DNA from 4 places in the Variovorax sp. YR634 genome. Region 4 is predicted to be linked to each of the others. Evidence: predicted binding sites of a transcription regulator. Region 4 holds the regulator's gene; each other region holds the start of a gene.
The links. Region 4 encodes sigma-54, which starts transcription at its own class of promoters, with help from an activator protein. Its sites were predicted from a motif close to TGGCANGNAANCTGCTTT; they were not measured.
Positions count from the first base shown of each region.

Region 1: a site for sigma-54 is predicted at 1,183-1,200, ahead of BLV60_RS24385 (nitrate regulatory protein). Genes of this name have one in related genera too.
Region 2: a site for sigma-54 is predicted at 1,115-1,132, ahead of BLV60_RS17235 (flavin monoamine oxidase family protein). Genes of this name have one in related genera too.
Region 3: a site for sigma-54 is predicted at 917-934, ahead of BLV60_RS09620 (ammonium transporter). Genes of this name have one in related genera too.

Region 1 covers NZ_FNOL01000017.1:82,653-84,849, forward strand. The annotation lists gene BLV60_RS24375 (alpha/beta hydrolase-fold protein) at 1-114, shown strand, start outside; gene tsaD (tRNA (adenosine(37)-N6)-threonylcarbamoyltransferase complex transferase subunit TsaD) at 71-1,111, opposite strand; gene BLV60_RS24385 (nitrate regulatory protein) at 1,231-2,197, shown strand, end outside.
Region 2 covers NZ_FNOL01000009.1:106,746-108,942, forward strand. The annotation lists gene BLV60_RS17220 (sulfite exporter TauE/SafE family protein) at 1-203, opposite strand, end outside; gene BLV60_RS17225 (cell division protein ZapA) at 509-841, opposite strand; gene BLV60_RS17230 (hypothetical protein) at 838-1,062, opposite strand; gene BLV60_RS17235 (flavin monoamine oxidase family protein) at 1,168-2,197, shown strand, end outside.
Region 3 covers NZ_FNOL01000004.1:133,144-135,340, forward strand. The annotation lists gene BLV60_RS09620 (ammonium transporter) at 1-877, opposite strand, end outside; partial or broken gene BLV60_RS34845 (sulfite exporter TauE/SafE family protein) at 1,253-1,357, shown strand; gene BLV60_RS09625 (tripartite tricarboxylate transporter permease) at 1,422-2,197, opposite strand, start outside.
Region 4 covers NZ_FNOL01000004.1:358,024-360,220, reverse strand. The annotation lists gene BLV60_RS10625 (phospholipase D family protein) at 1-241, opposite strand, end outside; gene rpoN (RNA polymerase factor sigma-54) at 252-1,853, opposite strand; gene lptB (LPS export ABC transporter ATP-binding protein) at 1,871-2,197, opposite strand, start outside.

The sequences.
Region 1 (2,197 bases), on a different contig from region 4:
TGGCGCCAGCTGTGGCGCAACGTGCTCGACGTGCTGCCGCTGCCGGCAATCGGCCGATCAAAGCAACTGCTTACGCAGTCTCCGGTAGCGAAGCCATGGGCCATCGCGGCCTGACGTCGAAGGCATAGCGCTCGCTCGCCTGCGACAGCCCCGACTGCAGGCGCATCGCCGCAGCCATGGCGATCATCGCGCCGTTGTCGGTGCACAGGTGCAGCTCAGGGTAGTGCACGCGCACCTTGCGCTTGGCGCACGCGGCGTTCAGCTGTTCGCGCAGATTCCTGTTGGCTCCCACTCCCCCCGCCACCACCAGGCGCTTGAGCCCGGTCTGGTCGAGCGCGGCAAGCGACTTCTTCAGCAGCACCTCGACGATGGCCGCCTGCGTGGACGCTGCCAGGTCAGCCTTGTTCGCTTCGAGCTGGTCGCCAAGCTTCTTGGCCTGCGTAAGCACGGCCGTCTTCAGGCCGGCAAAAGAAAAATCGAGATCGCCGCTGTGCAGCAGCGGCCGCGGCAGCTTGAAGGCCGTGGCACTGCCGCCTTCGGCCAGCTTCGCGAGCCACGGCCCACCCGGGTACGGCAAGCCCATGAGCTTGGCGCTCTTGTCGAAGGCCTCGCCGGCCGCGTCGTCGATGGTTTCGCCGAGCAGCTCGTAGCGGCCCACGCCGTCCACCCGCATCAGCTGGGTGTGGCCGCCCGACACCAGCAGCGCGACGAACGGAAACTCCGGCGGATCGGCGCTCAGGAACGGCGACAACAGATGCCCTTCGAGGTGATGCACGCCCAGCACCGGCTTGCCAAGCGCCACGCCCAGCGCACAGGCCACGCCGGCGCCCACCAGCAGCGCGCCCGCCAGGCCCGGCCCGCGCGTGTAGGCCACCACGTCGATCTCGCCCAGCGTGCGACCGGCTTCGGCCATGACGGCTTCAGTCAGCGGCAGCACGCGGCGAATGTGGTCGCGGCTGGCCAGTTCGGGCACCACGCCGCCGTAGGCCTGGTGCATGGCGATCTGGCTGTGCAGCGCGTGCGAAAGCAGCAGCGGCAGCGCGTCGCCGTGCGACTCGACCAGCGCCACGCCGGTTTCATCGCAGGATGATTCGATTCCCAACAAGAGCATGCCGCCGAGTGTAGGCGGCGCCCTCCCCCGGCACCCGCGAAGGGGCAAACGGCGGCGCTCTCCACTCCCCGAGGCACGGATGTTGCGTTGACCATGCCAGAGCCCCGCGCCCTCCCACCATGAAATCCGGACTGAGTTTTCTGATCGCTGCCCGTCGCTGCGAAATCGACGAGCTGGATCAGCTCGCCCGCACCAGCGAACTGGTGAGCCTGATCGGCCGCCTCGTCCACGCGCTGCAGCGCGAGCGGGGCATGTCGAACATGTTCCTCACCTCTCGCGGCGCCCGCTTCGCCGACCAGCGCGGCCCGCAGATCGCCGAATGCATCGCGCTGGAGCAGGAGGTGCGCGCCGGCTTCGACCAGCTCGAGGCCGACAACCACCGCGGCGCGGGCACCGGCAACAGCGCACGCCTGTTCAGCCGCATCGCATGGGTGCTCCCCGGGCTGGACGCCCTGCCCGGCCTGCGCCGCCGCATCGATGCGCTCGAACTGAAGCCGGCGCAGTCCACCGCCGCGTTCGCCAAGCTCGTCGCCGGCCTGCTGTCGGTGGTGTTCGAGGCGGCCGACGGCGCCACCGACCCAGAGATCTCGCGCCTGCTGGTCGCGATGTTCAACTTCATGCAGGGCAAGGAATTCGCCGGCCAGGAGCGCGCCTTCGGCTCCGCCGCGCTGGCGCTGGGCCGCAGCGACGAAGCGCAGCGCCTGCAGTGGCTGCACCTGATCGAATCGCAGGAACGCTGCTTCCAGGTGTTCACCGATTTCTCCGGTGAGGCGGTGCTCGCGCTGTGGCGCAACAGCCAGCCCGATGCCGAAGTGGCCGAGCTCGAACGCATCCGCCGGCGCGGCGCCGCCTCCACGCCGGCTGACGTGCCGCTCAGCCAGGCCTGGTTCGACTGCTGCACCCGCCGCATCGACGCCATGAAGATCGTCGAGGACCGCCTGGCCGCCGACCTGCGCGCGCTGTGCGAGCGAAAGACCGTGCAGGCGCGCAGCGAGCTGCAGGAATACCGGCAGCTGCTCGACACGCTGGCCCCGCAGGCTGGCGCCCTGTTCTTCGACGACGCCGACGCGCAGTCAGCCGCGCCCG
Region 2 (2,197 bases), on a different contig from region 4:
GTGAAGATGATCGTCGCCATCGAGGTGGCGATTGCCATCTTCACCGCGAGGTCGGCCGGCACGCCGCGATGGCCCATGATGATCGTGATGAACGGCACCATCAGCATGCCGCCGCCGATGCCCAGCAGGCCCGCGAGAAAACCGGTGCCGAGGCCGAGAGCGGCGAGTTCGGCGATCAGGAGGGGGTCGAGCAGGGCAGCGATATTCACGGGAAAGTCACGCAAGAGAAGTGAGGGGTTGGAAAAAGCAACGGCCCCGAGCAGTGGATGCAGGGGGCCGTGGCAGGAAAAGGTGTCTGCAGGTGATGTGCCGGACCCGCATCCTGAACCAGGGTTCAGGTGGGCGAGGGCAGCAGGACTTCGGGTTCATCTGACGCGAGATGATCACGCCCGTCGAGCGATGTACCAAGCCCGGCTCCGGAGAGCATTGGAACAAGGAAATATTAAGCCCGACACAGTCTGCAGACGGACTGGATTTTACGCCTCGTCCGTCTTCGTGCCAGCCTTATTCAGAGTAAATGTCCATCGCCAGCCAGGGCCTGATCGAGTTTCTGGATGAGCTGCGTGGCCTTCGCGTCGGTTTCGACGCTGTCTGCAGCCGAAGTGGCAACTGATGCCGCGGGCGCTGCGACAACAGCGGCCTGCTGCGCGGCGAGGTCGAACGCCAGGTTCAGCGAAGCCAGCACCGCGATGCGGTCGCGGGCCTTGACTTTTCCGGCATCGCGGATCTTGCACATGGCTGCGTCCACGCGTTCGACGGCTTCGCGCAGCTGCGCCTCGCCGCCATCGGGACAGCCGAGCAGATAGCTCTGGCCCATGATCTGTACTTCAATCTGCTTCATGCGGGGGAATCTTCGGAGGGTGGTTCAGCCGGCAACCGTTCGAGCAGGGCATCGAGGCGCGTACGTGCCGCAACGAGCCGCGACTTCAGGGCGTCGCGTTCGCGCGTGAGCGCATCGACCTGCTCCTGCAGCAGCGCATTGGTGCGTTGCACCTCTTCGTGACGCACAAGCAGTCGTTCAACACGCTCGGCGATCTGATCGATAGGGCTGGAGGCGGGCATGGTTGGCGATTGTAGTTTCCCAAGGAAGCGGCCCCCAGGCGGTGCCTGGGCGTGGCATGGATTCTGCTGCCTTCCAGTTGCCTTTCAAACTCCAATAGCCAGTCAATGACCACGAAGAACAACACTTTATTCAGTCGGCGCGACCTGCTTACGCTCATCGGCAAGACCGCAGGGGGCGGCGCGATGTACCAGGCGATGACCTCGCTGGGCTTTGCCGCCGAATCCAACTACAGCGGACCACCGAAGCTCGATGGCGCAAAGAAGGGTGCGTCGGTGCTGGTTCTTGGCGCAGGCCTGGCCGGCATGGCCGCCGCGCTCGAACTGCGCAACGCAGGCTACTCGGTCAAGGTCCTCGAGTTCAGCAATCGCGCGGGCGGCCGGTGCTGGACGCTGCGCGGCGGCGACACCTTCACCGAGCTGGGTGGCGCCGTGCAGCAATGCGGCTTCGCCAAGGGCGAGTACTTCAATCCGGGGCCGTGGCGCATTCCCTATCACCACCATGCGGTGCTGGGCTACTGCAAGCGGCTGGGCGTGGCGCTGGAGCCTTTCATCCAGGTCAACTACAACGCGCTGGTGCATTCGAGCAAGGCCTACGGCGGCAAGCCGCAGCGCTACCGCCACGTGCAGGCCGACTACCAGGGCTACGTCGCCGAGCTGCTCGGCAAGGCCACGACGCAAGGCAACCTCGATGCGGCGCTGACGAAGGAAGACAAGGAGAAACTGCTCGAAGGCCTGCGCCGCTGGGGCGCGCTCGACACGCAGTTCCGCTATCTCGAAGGCACCGTCAGCAGCGACCGCCGCGGCTATGAAGTCGATGCGGGCGGCGGCCTCATGCCGTTGGCCAAACCGTCGAAGCCGCTCGACATGAGCGAGCTGCTGCAATCGAATCTTTGGCGTTACATCGCCAGCGGGCAAGACTACGAATTCCAGAGCGCGATCTTCCAGCCCGTGGGCGGCATGGACATGATCGCCAAGGCCTTCCAGAAAGAAGTGGGCAGCCTGATCCGCTACGGCGCCAAGGTCACGAAGATCGAGCAGAACGACCGCGGCGTGACGGTCACCTACACCGATGCATCAAAGGGCGGCGCGGTCACGCAGGCCAAGGCCGACTGGTGCCTGTGCACCATTCCGCTGT
Region 3 (2,197 bases), 220 kb from region 4:
CGAAGCCGGCCGCCGGCGTGATGGCCACCAGCCCCGCCACCAGGCCCGAGCACAGGCCCAGCAGCGAAGGCCTGCGCCGCACGATCCATTCGCCGAGCATCCAGCTCATGGCGCCGGCCGCCGCCGCGATGTGCGTCACCAGCATCGCCAGGCCCGCGCGCCCGTCGGCCGCCACCGCCGAGCCCGCATTGAAGCCGAACCAGCCTACCCACAGCAGGCCCGCGCCCGTCATCGTCATCGCCAGGCTGTAGGGCTCGAAGGCCTCGCGCCCGTAGCCCTTGCGCGGCCCGAGCGCATAGGCGCACACCAGCCCCGCGATGCCCGCGTTGACGTGCACCACCGAGCCGCCGGCGAAGTCGAGCGCGCCCATCTGCGCGAGCCAGCCGCCCGGCTCCCACACCCAGTGCGCGACAGGTGCGTACACCAGCACGCTCCAGAGCAGCGCGAACCACAGGATCGCCGAGAAGCGCATGCGCTCGACAAAGGCGCCAAGCACCAGCGCGGTGGTGATGATCGCGAAGGTCAGCTGGAACATCGCGTAGACCGACTCGGGCACGTTGGGCGCGACGTGGCTCACCGCCACCTGCCCGGCCTCCTTCAGGTACTCGAAGCCCGAGAACCAGAAGCGCCCGGTGCCGCCCAGCCAGGGCCAGCCCTCGGTAAAGGCCAGCGAATAGCCCACCGCGAACCAGGTCAGCGAGACCGCCGCGGCTATCGCCACCACCCCCGCCATGGTGGCCAGCACGTTCTTACGGCGCACCATGCCCGCATAGAAGAGTGCGATGCCGGGCAGCGTCATCAGCAGCACCAGCGCGGTCGAAGTCATCATCCATGCGGTGTCTGCCGCGTTGATGGAGGCGTGCGGAGCCAGGGCCATGACCGTTTCTTCTTCTTGAAGTGATGGACCTTGGTGCTGCCTGCACAAGTCGTGCCACATCGTTAACCATCAGAAACACTTTGGTTCGCAAATCGGGCTTTCTCGGTAAGGCAAAGCGGGTAATTCCCAATGCACTGAGGCGGTGCGCACCCTAAAGTCTGCCCACTCGCGAACGGGCCCTGCTCGTGCTGCCGAGGGTCCGAGGAGACAATCCCCAAGCAACAATAAAAATGCTTCAAAGGCTCCGTACGAGATGCCGTGTTTGACTTTGAAAGGCGCCGCTGGTCGGCGCCTTTTTTATGCCTGCATGACTTGATGCACCTGCATCTTCAGCTCCTTTTTTGATAGCGTCACGGGCGAGACAATCCTCCCCCTATGGAGATGCTGGTGGTAACGGGCGCCTCGCTGTTCGCCGTGTTTCCGGGCGCACCGCCGGCGACCCTGCCGGGCACCAACAAGAGCGCGTCTATTTGGGGCACCCCGAGCAAAGGCCCCAAATGAAAAAAGCCCCCGGAGCGGGGGCTTCTTGCAGGGACCGGAGCGCTCACTCCTCGACGAAGGCTTCCTCGCGCTTGGCCTTGATTGCGGGCAGCAGCACGATGCCCAGCAGCAGCGCAGCCGCCACTAACAGCCCCGCCGACAGCGGCCGGGTGACGAATACGCTCCACGCACCGCGCGACAGCAGCAGCGCGCGCCGCAGGTTCTCTTCCATCATCGGCCCGAGGATGAAGCCCAGCAGCAGCGGCGCAGGCTCCGTGCGCAGCTTGATGAACAGGTAGCCGATGAAGCCGAAGGCCGCCACCATCCACACGTCGAAGGTGTTGTTGTTGGTCGAGTACACGCCGATCGCGCAGAACAGCACGATGGCGGGGAACAGGAACTTGTAGGGCACCGTCAGCAGCTTGATCCACATGCCGATCAGCGGCAGGTTCAGGATGATCAGCATCGCGTTGCCGATCCACATCGAGGCGATCAGGCCCCAGAACAGCTCGGGGTTGCTGGTCATGACCTGCGGGCCCGGCTGGATGTTGTGGATCGTCATTGCGCCCACCATCAGCGCCATCACCGCGTTGGGCGGAATGCCCAGCGTCAGCAGCGGGATGAAGGAAGTCTGTGCACCGGCGTTGTTGGCCGACTCGGGCGATGCCACGCCGCGGATGTTGCCCTTGCCGAAGGGCACTTCGCCGGGGCGCATGCGGATCTTCTTCTCCAGCGCATACGAGGCGAACGAGGCCAGCAGCGCGCCGCCCCCGGGCAGGATGCCCAGTGCAGAACCCAGGGCAGTGCCGCGCAGCACCGCGGGCAGCATGCGCTTGAAGT
Region 4 (2,197 bases):
GGATACGGGTGTCGAAGGCGAAGTCGCCGCCGGGCATGAGGCGAAAGCCGCTCAGGTCGGGGTCGGGCTGCGAGGCCAGCGCGATCTTGCCGAGCGCGGTGTCGGCTGACACGGCCATGGCCTTGGTGGGCGGGCGCGGCGCCTCGTCGGGCAATGTGGCGCAGCCTGCGAACAGCAAGACCGCCGCCATGACGAAAACCCAATGCCCACAACGCGAAAGCGACAGCAGGCGACGAGTCATCGGTGGCTTTCTACAGGGCCTTGCGAAGGTTGGCGGGCGCGATGCGCAGCGCCTCGCGGTACTTGGCCACGGTGCGGCGCGCGCACTCGATGCCCTGCTCTTTCAGCATCTCGGAGATCTGGCTGTCCGACAGCGGCTTCTTGATGCTCTCGGAGCTGACGAACTGCTTGATCAGCGCGCGCACCGCGGTGCTCGACGCATTGCCGCCGGTTTCGGTGCCCAGCGCCGAGCCGAAGAAGTACTTGAGCTCGACCGTGCCGAAGGGCGTGGCCATGTACTTGGCGGTGGTCACGCGCGAGATGGTCGATTCGTGCAGGCCCAGCTCGTCGGCGATCTCGCGCAGCACCAGCGGACGCATCGCGAGTTCGCCGTGCACGAAGTAGCTCTTCTGCCGCTCGACGATGGCGTTGCTCACGCGCAGGATGGTGTCGAAGCGCTGCTGGATGTTCTTGATGAACCAGCGCGCCTCCTGCAGCCGCTGCGACAGCGCCTGGCTGCCTTCGCCCTTGTGCGACTTGAGCGCGCCGGCATAGATGTCGTGCACGCGCAGGCGCGGCATCACCTCGGGGTTCAGCATGACGCGGAACTTCACGTTGGTGCCGCGGCCCGTCTTGGTGACGATCACGTCGGGAATGACGATGTTGCGCTCGACGTCTACAAAGCGCCGGCCCGGCTTGGGCTCGAGCCGCGCGATGATCTGCAGCGCCGAGCGCACCAGCTCCTCGTTGCTGCGGGTGAGCGTGGCCAGGCGCTTGAAGTCGCGGCGCGCGAGCAGCTCCATCGGCTGCTTGCAGATGGCGATGGCGATCTTGCGAACCAGCTCTTCCTCGTCGGTCTCGTCCTCGCGGGCCAGGGCGCGCAGCTGGATGCCCAGGCATTCGCCGAGGTCGCGCGCGCCGACGCCGGCCGGCTCCAGGCTCTGCAGCAGGCCGAGCGCCACCTGAAAGTGATGCACGAGGTCGTCGAACTGGTCGTTGTCGTCGCCGGCCAGGCCCGAGGCCAGTGCGGGCAGCGAGTCTTCCAGGTAGCCGTCGTCGTTGAGCGATTCGATGAGAAAGCGCAGCGCGGCGCTGTCGTTCTCGTTCAGGCGCAGGCTCAGGGCCTGGCGGTGCAGGAAGGACTGCAGCGACTCCTGGCTGCGCGCGAGTTCGGTGGCGTCGGCACGTTCGTCGTCGCCCAGGTTGTTCTGGCGCGCGGGCGCATCGCTGCCCCATTCGCTGTCGTCGGGCGCCATGTCGACGGTGCCGTCGCCTTCCCAGTCGGGCTCGCGCTCGGTGATTTCGGCAGCGGGGCCGTCGGTGTCGGCCGTGGTGGTTGTGCTGGTTTCGGTGGAAGCAGTGGACGCGCTGGCGGCGGGCGAAGCGAAGTCGCTTTCGCCGTCGCCGCTATCGCCGCCGTCGTCGCGCGGCACCGGCGCATCGGCCGTGTCGAGCCCGAATTCCTCACGCGCCGCTTCTTCCGCGGTGCGCTCGAGGAACGGGTTCTCGTCGAGCATCTGCTCCACCTCCTGGCTCAGTTCGAGCGTGGAGAGTTGAAGCAGCCTGATCGACTGCTGCAGCTGTGGCGTCAACGCCAGATGCTGCGAGACGCGAAGGGATAGCCCTTGCTTCATGGGAACCGCTCCCGCCCTTACATGCGGAAGTGTTCGCCCAAGTACACCCTGCGTACTTCGGCGTTGTCGACGATCTCCGAGGGTGTGCCTTGTGCCAGCACATGCCCGTCGCTGATGATGAAAGCGTGATCGCAGATGCCCAGCGTTTCACGCACGTTGTGGTCGGTGATGAGCACGCCGATGCCGCGCTCCTTCAGGAAACTGATGATCCGCTGGATCTCGATCACCGCGATCGGGTCGATGCCGGCGAAGGGCTCGTCCAGCAGGATGAAGCGCGGCTGCGTAGCCAGCGCACGCGCAATTTCGACGCGGCGGCGCTCGCCGCCCGACAGCGCGAGCGCGGG